Regions from separate parts of the Shewanella sp. SR1 genome, predicted to be linked through region 2. Evidence: predicted binding sites of a transcription regulator. Region 2 holds the regulator's gene; each other region holds the start of a gene.
The links. The regulator LexA, encoded in region 2, represses DNA repair genes until DNA is damaged. The targets are predictions, from matches to a motif close to TACTGTATNNNNATACAGTA.
Positions count from the first base shown of each region.

Region 1: the regulator LexA is predicted to act here: its motif matches at 1,662-1,681, upstream of recN (DNA repair protein RecN).
Region 3: the regulator LexA is predicted to act here: its motif matches at 1,682-1,701, upstream of dinB (DNA polymerase IV).

Region 1 covers NZ_JAJAEF010000013.1:85,734-89,022, forward strand. The annotation lists gene recN (DNA repair protein RecN) at 1-1,631, opposite strand, end outside; gene KV201_RS13625 (AEC family transporter) at 1,760-2,722, opposite strand; gene lldR (LysR family transcriptional regulator LldR) at 3,022-3,289, shown strand, end outside.
Region 2 covers NZ_JAJAEF010000014.1:13,894-17,182, reverse strand. The annotation lists gene coxB (cytochrome c oxidase subunit II) at 1-50, opposite strand, end outside; gene KV201_RS13870 (cell division inhibitor SulA) at 453-965, opposite strand; gene lexA (transcriptional repressor LexA) at 962-1,582, opposite strand; gene plsB (glycerol-3-phosphate 1-O-acyltransferase PlsB) at 1,743-3,289, shown strand, end outside.
Region 3 covers NZ_JAJAEF010000012.1:137,160-140,448, reverse strand. The annotation lists gene KV201_RS13245 (LysR family transcriptional regulator) at 1-538, shown strand, start outside; gene dinB (DNA polymerase IV) at 582-1,658, opposite strand; gene KV201_RS13235 (methyl-accepting chemotaxis protein) at 1,848-3,289, opposite strand, start outside.

The DNA.
Region 1 (3,289 bases), on a different contig from region 2:
AGGGTATTGCTAGTGATAGTATCGCCACCTAACAGCCTTGCAAGTTCTTGAATACGCTGCTCACGATCGAGCGACTTCATTGTAGTTTCTGTACTGCCCGCCTTATTAAACTTATCGACGAACATGTGTTGATGACCATTGCCCGCAACTTGCGGCAAGTGAGTCACGCACAGTACTTGGGTCGATTCCCCTAAGCTGCGTAACATGCGGCCAACCACTGCGGCGGTGGGGCCGGAAATCCCTACATCCACCTCATCGAAAATCAATGTTGGCGTGGCAACTTTCTTAGCGGTAATCACTTGGATCCCTAAGCCTATCCGTGAAAGTTCACCGCCAGATGCGACTTTCGAAATCGGTTGTAAGGGTTGGCCAGGGTTAGTGGTTACCATAAATTCGATATTGTCACTGCCGTTGGCTGACATTTGCTCTGGGTGGAAATTGACTTCGATAGTAAATTTACCCTTAGGCATATTCAGTTCGTGGATTGACTGAGTCACGAGTTTGTCGAGTTCTTTGGCATATCTAGCGCGGCTTTGGCTGAGTTTTTGTGCGTTGCTAAGGTAAGCGGCTCTACTGGCATCGACCTGTAGTTGAATTTCTTCGAGCTTGCTTTCGTCACTGTCTAAGGTGCTCAGTTCTGCCTTTAATGCCAAATGATGTTCGGCTAGTTTATTTGGGCTGACATGGTGCTTACGCGCCAGTTGCATGGCTTTTGATAGCCGTTCTTCTAAATAGGCAAAGTGGGTTGGATCGAGTTCAAGCTTACTCAAATAGTGCTGTAATTCGCCTGCGCTTTCTTGCACTTGGATTAAGGCATCATTGAGCATAGTGTTGATATTGCTTAATGCAGGATCGTAGCTTTGCAGATCTTCGGCGAGGGAAACGACTCGATTAAGCAGCGATTCTATATTGTTCTCTTCGCCTTCAGTGAGTATATCTAAGCTCGCCTGACAGGTATCAATCAACTCAGTGCCATTGGCAAGACGTTTGTGCTCTTGCTCAATTTCATCGAACTCATCGACTTTAAGATCAAACTCATCAAGTTCTTCTACTTGATATTGCACTAATTGCTTACGGGCAATACGTTCATGCTGGGAGGCTTCGAGTTGTTTTAGATCGGCCTCAATTTGCTTGCAGCGTTGAAAGCTGGCGGCAACCGTATCGATAAGTAATCTGTGGTTGGCATAACTGTCGAGCAGGGTGAGTTGATGTTCACTTTTTAACATTGCATGGTGCGCATGTTGACCGTGAATACCGATAAGCAACTGACCCAGTAATTTGAGCTGCGTCAGTGGCACTGGATTACCATTGATGTAGGCGCGCGAGCGGCCATCGCTACCAATAGTTCGACGTAGGATGCACTCATCATCGAGTTCAAGATCGTTATCTTCTAACCAACGTTTTGCCAGTGGAATATCATCCAAGGAAAAGCGAGCGCTAACCTCGGTTTTATTAGCTCCTGGGCGAACACTGCTGGCATCGGCGCGATTGCCTAGGCACAGGCCTAGCGCATCGATGGCGATCGATTTACCTGCACCAGTTTCACCTGTGATGCTGGTCATACCGGGGCGAAAATCCAGTTCTAAAAAACGGACGATAGCGAAGTTATTAATGCTGAGTTGGCAAAGCATAGTGAATTCCTGTCGAAAAACATACCAAACCACTGTATTGATAAACAGTATATACTGATTTTATATACAGTAAAGTGGCTTGGGTAAATAATCGGCATTATCGGCAGTAAATATTTTTAATTAACTGATTATGCATGGGTTCTTACTAAGCTTTCTAAGATAGGCAAACTGAAGAAAGTAACTAAGGTGCCAAATAGAATGCCCTGAGCACTGGTAGAAGCCTGAGTGTTATAGCGCTGGGCGAGCAAGTACACGCTAGCGGCTGTGGGTAGTGCGCTCAAGATCACGCCCATGATCAGGTAGTCGCCGCTCACGCCAAAACGGCTAAGCATAAAGTAGACGAGTGCCGGTTGGACAACTAGCTTGAAGAGGTTGATAAGGCTCAGTTCGATAAAATTCTTGGGGCTAAATACGCTGCTATCTTTCTGGTATCGCATCGCTTTGGCGAGCACCATACCGATGGCAAACAGCGCGCACGGGCTTGAGGTATTGCCAATTTGCTGGATCATGAGCGCCAGCCCTGAGGGCAGTTTTATCTCTAGCGCCGAAATGCCGACGCCAATCAAGCTACCAATAACGATAGGGTTTTTACCGACCGCCATCGCCATTATGACTAAGGCGTGGTGTTGTCTTTGGGTGTTAGTGGCCAGTTCCATCGAGACTAAGGCGACGGCAAACATCAGCACGGATAATAAGCTGGCAATCGCGGCGGCAACTAAGGCACTTTGCTGCTGCGGGAATAAGATGATAAGCAGTGGAATACCAATAAATGCCGTATTACCAAAGGTGGCATTGAGGGCTCGAATGGCGGCAACCGCATGCTGTTTAGGGTTAGCGATCAGCGAGAGCCCAAGGCAGACAAGATAAGTAATCACCATAGCCGTGCTGTAGCCCGCAATAAATCCCCATTGCAAAATTTCATCAATCGGCTGCTGGGCGAGGGCGATAAGCATGATCGCAGGGAAAGCAATATAGTACACATACTGGTTTAGCACTTGATCCGTATCGACGGGCAAGAGTTTTAATTTTTGCACTAGTGTGCCGAGCAACATGATCCCGAAGACGGCAAACAGAGGGGTTAAAATGGTCATTTCCCTCACTCATCCTTACGATTAAATTTTAATAAACTCAGCCACCACCGTCATTTCTACTATCGTTATGATTTTAGGTGGGCGTTTGCCTTTTTTATGTCACGTTAGAACCAGAACTAGCGCCAGCGCAGTAAAACTCGCCACAAAATAACATATCATTTCAGTCTATGGCTATTGCGCTATGGTCGTATAAGTGGATTAATTGATGTTTAAAACACAATGACTTAGCGTACGCTGTGATTGTTGATGACTTTATATAGTGCCTAAAGTGGGCAGCTAGAACAGAATTAGGACATGCAATGAGTGATGATTTAGGCGCTGAACTACAACTTGTCTATCTTTTTGTGCATTTAGTCAATGCGGGCAGTTTTTCACAGGCGGCGAAGGAGCTTGATATGCCCATTGCCACAGTGAGCCGCAAGTTAGCTAAGTTGGAAGAGAAGCTCGATAAGCAGCTTTTTATGCGCAGCACCCGCAAGTTACGATTGACGGAGGAAGGGTTGGCACTCTTTCAACGCTACCAGAGTGTGGTTGCCCAATTTGATGAACTGAGTGGTGCGGGCAGCG
Region 2 (3,289 bases):
AACGGTGGTGCGAATAACACCACGAGTAAACAATACAACAATTGCTTCACAAGACTTCTCCTCTGCCAATTGCGAATAGCAACTACAAAGAAGAGCAACACAGTAAGTCTCAACTCTATGCAAACTCTTCAGTTCCCAAAAAAGCTTTTTTGACTTCAACGTGCGTTGGCGGCTGTTACTTTTAATTAAGTATTATTACTGCTGGTATTAGCCACGCTGGCACATACGACTGAAATAAATCTGTTCTCTATTTTTAGTGGCATTTTGAACTCGATTACGGCTCGATTTATTTGCCACGGGCGGCGATATATCATCGCCGACTAAACCAACCATACTTGCTGTTTAAATATTGATCAAGATCACTTATTTATCTAATTGTCTGAAAAATTGCCAAAAAAAAGCCTCACATTCATAGGCGAGGCGGCTTTCAAGGTAAAAAATTAAATGAATATTTAATGTACAGCGCTAAAAAAAGATTGTTGGCCGAAGAGGCTACCTTGCTCAATGCGTACGTCGCCATGTAAGTGACTGTTTACGTCTTCTAGCACTATGCCCATGGCGCGGGCACTTTTAGCGACAATTTGCAGGCGACGATTATCGCGTGCATCTAATGATTGGGTCCAAGTAATAACCGCACTGGACGTACCACTTGTTAAGGCTTTTTCCATCGCCCACAGGGTTTCCACTTCATCTTTCGCGTGCACCAGTAAGACTCTGTCCATACGCACCCCAGCGTTGGCGAGCATTTGTTTGTAACCAATACTCGGCGGGTTGATGAGCACTAACCAACGGCCCTGTTGGCTTAACTGGGCGAGTTGCGCGCTCAGATGGATTAATTCTTGGCGACCTTGAGTCTTAGTTGGCATGCAGGCGATAGGTGCATGGTGCCAGTCATAGTCGGCATCACGGACTTCATCGAGCCACAAGCCCGGATGGCGGGGTGCATTGCCAAGTAGTTTGTTCATAGCCAATCTCCATTACGGATCACACCGACGGCGAGTCCTTCAATTGTTAAACTTTGATAGCCTAAATCCACTTTAATCGGGGAATAGTCTTCATTTTCGGCGTGTAGATAGACCACATTACCTTTTTTTTCGAAACGTTTAACAGTGACATCGTCGTCGACTCTAGCGACAACCACTTGACCATTTCTAGCTTGTTGTATTTTATGAACTGCCAGCAAATCTCCTTCGAGAATGCCGATATTCTTCATGCTGTCGCCTTTAACCCGCAGTAAAAAATCGGCGGCGGGATGGAACATGCTTGGGTCGACTTGGTAGTACTGTTCAACATGTTCTTGGGCGAGAATAGGTTCGCCAGCGGCTACTTGACCGATAAGCGGTAAACCTGTTTCAGTTACTTCTTCGACTTCCGCAGTCAGACGAATGCCCCGCGATGTGCCTGGCATGATCTCAATGCAGCCCTTTTTCGCCAACGCTTTAAGATGCTCTTCAGCCGCATTGGCGCTCTTAAAACCTAAACGGGTCGCAATTTCTGCCCGAGTGGGTGGCATGCCAGTATCGGCAATATTTCGTTTAATTAGCTCTAAAATTTCAGCTTGGCGTGGCGTCAAAGGTCTCATGGTGTTTCCTGTTTTTCTATACAGTTACTGTTAGTATATACAGTATTATTTGCAGCGCAAGTATTAACCACTTTTTAGCTATGTTGGAGAGAATTAGCGAATATTACCCATAGTCTGGTATTCTACCGGGCTAGTAAACGTACTTAATTGCATAAGAATAATGCCTAAACACGACTCTCTTTGGTTGAAATCATTACGCTGGATCCAAAAACACTTAGTGCACACTATTGTTGTGCCTCAGGATCCCTTTGCCGATCTGAATCTGGATGCCTCCAGACCCCTTGCTTATGTGATGAAAACGGAATCGCTGAGTGACATCGCTGCCCTGAGCGAAATTACGGCTAAGTTAGGACTGCCGAGCCCCTATGAGCCTTTAGTGGCGAATGGTGTGATTGCGCCTCGGGTTGTCTGTCTTCAAGGGCGTAAGCCGCTGTTTGGTGAGCGTGCGGGTAACGAGCCTTTCCTCGAATGCTTTATGCGTTTGTTGGCCGTGCATAAGGAGCGCCCTGAATTAGACATTCAATTGGTGCCCGTGAGCCTGTATTGGGGCCGCACGCCAGGGAAAGAAGACGACACTATGAAGGCGGCCGTGTTTGAGCGGGAAAACCCGACTTGGCTGCGCAAATGCTTGATGATTCTATTCTTAGGTCGACATAACTTCGTGCAGTTTTCAAATGCGGTATCTCTGCGATACATGGCCGACGAACACGGCACTGACATGGGGATCGCTCATAAGTTAGCGCGGGTCGCGCGGGTGCATTTCCGTCGTCAACGTAAGGTGATGACAGGGCCTGTGTTGCCAAATCGCCAAGCACTATTTCATTCGTTGCTCAAATCCGAGTCGCTGCGTAAAGCGATTCAAGAAGAAGCGGCCAACAAAAAGATTTCTGAGACCCAAGCGCGCGAGACGGCTATTGAGTATCTCGATGAAATCGCTGCAGATTACTCAGATAGCTTAGTGCGTATTGCTGAGCGTTTCTTAACTTGGTTGTGGAACAAGCTTTACAGCGGGATCAACATCAAAGGTGCCGAGCAAGTTCGCCAGTTGCACCATGATGGCCACGAGATTGTCTATGTGCCTTGCCATCGGAGCCACATGGATTACCTGCTGTTATCGTATATTTTGTATTATCAAGGCATGGTTCCGCCGCACATTGCTGCTGGTATTAACCTCAACTTCTGGCCCGCGGGACCTATGTTCCGTCGCGGTGGTGCCTTCTTTATCCGCCGTAGTTTTAATGGCAATAAGCTGTACACCGCAGTATTCCGTGAATATTTAGACCAACTGTTTGCTAAAGGTTATTCGGTGGAATATTTCTCTGAAGGCGGCCGCTCACGTACCGGTCGTCTATTGGCGCCAAAAACGGGCATGATCGCCATGACGATGAACAGCGTGCTGCGCGGTATCGAGCGTCCGGTAACATTGGTGCCTGTGTATTTAGGCTATGACCATGTGATGGAAGTGGCGACGTACCATAAAGAGTTAAGTGGTAAGAAAAAGAAAAAAGAATCTGTGTGGCAGGTGTTTGGTGCGATTCGCAAACTTGGTAATTTCGGCCAAGGTTATGTGAACTTTGGCGAGCCGATTACTCTGCAAAACTTCTTAAATGAGCGCGCGCCAAACTGGCGTACTGAGTTGGCCGATGATCCTGAGCAAAAACCAAGCTGGTTAACGCCAGCGGTAAACGTGCTGGCGAATCGAGTGAT
Region 3 (3,289 bases), on a different contig from region 2:
TCCCAATATCGACATCGATTTAAGCCTGTCGAACATGAATATCGATGTCAGTGAAAACGCCATCGATATCGCCTTTCGAGTGGGTGAACCTAAAGATCCCGATTGGATTGCAAGGCCGCTCACCACGATTAGTTTTGTGCTTTGCGCCAGCACATCGGCAACCCAGTGGCATGCACTGCAAGCCATAGAAGCACTCGAACAGCATCCAGTTATCATAGCAAAGCCCGTAAAAACATGGCGCTTACAGCACAATATCACAAGGCAAGATTTCGAGTTTGAGCCGAGGGGGAACATCAAACTAGCCGTCGATGATATGGCGATCGCCAGTCAGGCTGTAGTGGCGGGACTCGGTATTGGACTATTACCCATCAGCATGGCGAGTGAACAGATACAAAGCGGCAAGCTCGTTCAAATACTGCCAGAATGGCAAGGTATTCCGCGCACCGCCTACTTGATGTATCGCGATAGAGACAACCTGCCCTTACGGGTCAGACTGTTAATTGATTTTATGTTGGCGAATCCACCCGAGGCTTATTGAGCCATTCAGGCATGAGTCTGCGGCTTATCGACTCAGTAAACAGCTAGAGCGCTAAATCAAGCTGAGTCTGGGCATTTGGGATTTCGGGCACTGCGAGGATAGAATCGGCGAGGCCGACCGAAATACCCAATAGACGAATGCCGCGCCCCTCTTGCCTTGCCATCGCCTGTGCGAGTAGATCATAAAACATCACAATCGAGACTTCATCACTACGATGCTCAATGGTGGTTTGCTTGAAATCATTAAACTTGAGCTTGACCACTTGCTTGTGAATTTTGCGTTCCTTAGCGCTGCGGCTCAAACGTAGGGCTAATTCTTGGATCAATCCCGGCATCACTTGTTGGCACTGCTCTAGGCTATAAATATCCTTCGCCAGCGTGGTTTCAACACCCACTGATTTACGCTCCCTGTCGGCGGAAATGCCCCGCTCATCGATGCCTTGGGAACGCTCAATCAAGACGCCACCAAACTTGCCGAATCGCGCCAATAACTCAGGTTTAGAATAGGCTTGCACATCACCACAGGTATTGAGCCCAAGCGAGGAGAGCTTTTCGGCGGTGACTTTGCCGACACCGGGAATTTTACGCAGCGATAAGGTTTTAACAAACTCAGGAAGTGTTTCAGGAGTAATCACATATTGGCCGTTTGGCTTATTCAAATCCGAGGCAACTTTAGCCAAAAACTTCACAGGGGCTATGCCTGCCGAAGCGGTTAACCCAGTTTCGGCTAAGATATCGCGGCGAATGGCCTGCGCAATCAAGGTCGCCGAGCCCTTATATTGTTGGCACTCACTCACGTCTAAATAGGCTTCATCTAAAGAAAGCGGCTCAATCAATTGGGTATAGCGGGAGAAAATTTCACGAATTTGCAGCGACACATCTTTATAAACCTGCATCCGCCCAGGAACCAAAATGAGATCGGGACACAACTTAAAGGCATAAGCGGTCGCCATCGCCGAACGCACACCGAATTTACGTGCCTCGTAACTGCAAGTGCTAATAACACCACGACGATCGCTGCTGCCGCCCACAGCTAAAGGCTTGCCACGGTATTCGGGAAAGTCGCGCATTTCCACTGCCGCAAAATAGCAGTCCATATCGATGTGAATAATTTTTCGCACGTTGAATTCCTCCAACGCCAAAATACTGTATATAAAAACAGTAATCAAGTGCTCGTCATCAATTTAGCGGGGATCGGGCGGGAAACCTAAAATTAAAAGGAGCCTAAGCTCCTTTTGTGAGTGCACTATGAGTGATGCCGTGATTGAGCTGATGGTCAGTGAGCAAATAGTTCACTGACCAACTCAGGCTTAAATCTTAAATTGGCCGATATTGCGAGTAAGTGCGCGGGTCATATCTTCAAAGCCTTGCAAGCTTTGCGACAAGTCCTGACTCGAAAGCAAAGACTGATCCGACAACCCCCGCACATTATCGACATTGAGCGCCACTTCCTCGGCCGCCAAGGCTTGCTGATCGATTGCTACGGTTATTTCAACCGTTTGCTGTTGGATTGACATAATCGCCGTCGCAATATCATTCAGTGCCGCTTCGACCTGAGTCGTTAGCTCTTGCCCCGCTTTCGCTTGCTCAACGCCCGATTCCATCACTTGCTCAGCCTGCAATGCGCTTTGTTGCAAGGTTTGGATAATGCCTTGAATGTTAGCGGTAGAATCTTGGGTACGCGATGCCAACGTGCGCACTTCGTCTGCCACCACAGCAAAGCCACGGCCTTGCTCACCCGCACGCGCCGCTTCAATCGCCGCATTCAATGCCAATAGATTGGTTTGTTCGGCAATGTTACGGATCACGCTCAAGACTTCACCGATTTGCTCTGAGCTATTGCGTAAGTGTTTAATCACTTTCGCCGCCGCAATCACTTGTTGCGACAGCGCTTTCATCCCTTCGGTCGCACGGGAAACAATCTGTGTACCATCGTGGGCTTGAGTTTGCGCCTTCTGGGCAAAATCATTGGCGCGCTGGGCACTGACAGCCATTTCTTGACTGGTTTGCGCCATTTGCGTTGCGGCGGTAGCAACCGTATCTATCTGCTGCTTCTGCGATGAGACCGACGACACGGCTAAGTCGCAGATCTGCCGCGCATCAATAACGCCCGTGCCAACCTCTTGGGTTAAGCTGCGCGTATCCAACAACATGTGCTGCACTTTCTCGGCAAAGCGGTTAAAGGCATCGCCAAGTTTGCCTAACTCATCTTCCCGATCCATCAGAATACGTTTTGATAAATCACTGTCACCTTCGGCGATATCTTCCATCGCATCCAATAACTTAGCTAACTGACGTCTAAAGGGCAGCAACATCAACCATACCGTCACGCCCATTAGCAGCATGATGCCTATGGCAACCATACTGGCACTCCAGAACGCAGCGGTCACTGGTGCTTCAATCACTTCGTGAGGCAACATAAAGGCTAAGTGCCACTTTTGTTTGGGATAATCGCCGCCCACAGTCACAAAGCTCACCCGCTGGGGAACGCCATTAAATGTAACATTAGCAAACCCTTGCGCTTCCCTTTGCATCTGTTGTCGTAATTCCGAAAATCCTGATGTGTCCTTAAACTGAGTATCCACTTGATTCGCCAAGGAGCCCGGCGGGAAACGCTCGGAAAAACCAGGGAAATACACTAACTTGCCTTCGTCTGTCATTAAGAAAGCTTGGCCAAAATCACGGTATTTAATCGGTGCCAGCAGGGATTTACCAATGGTATCAATCAAGATATCCATGCCGCCAATGCCAA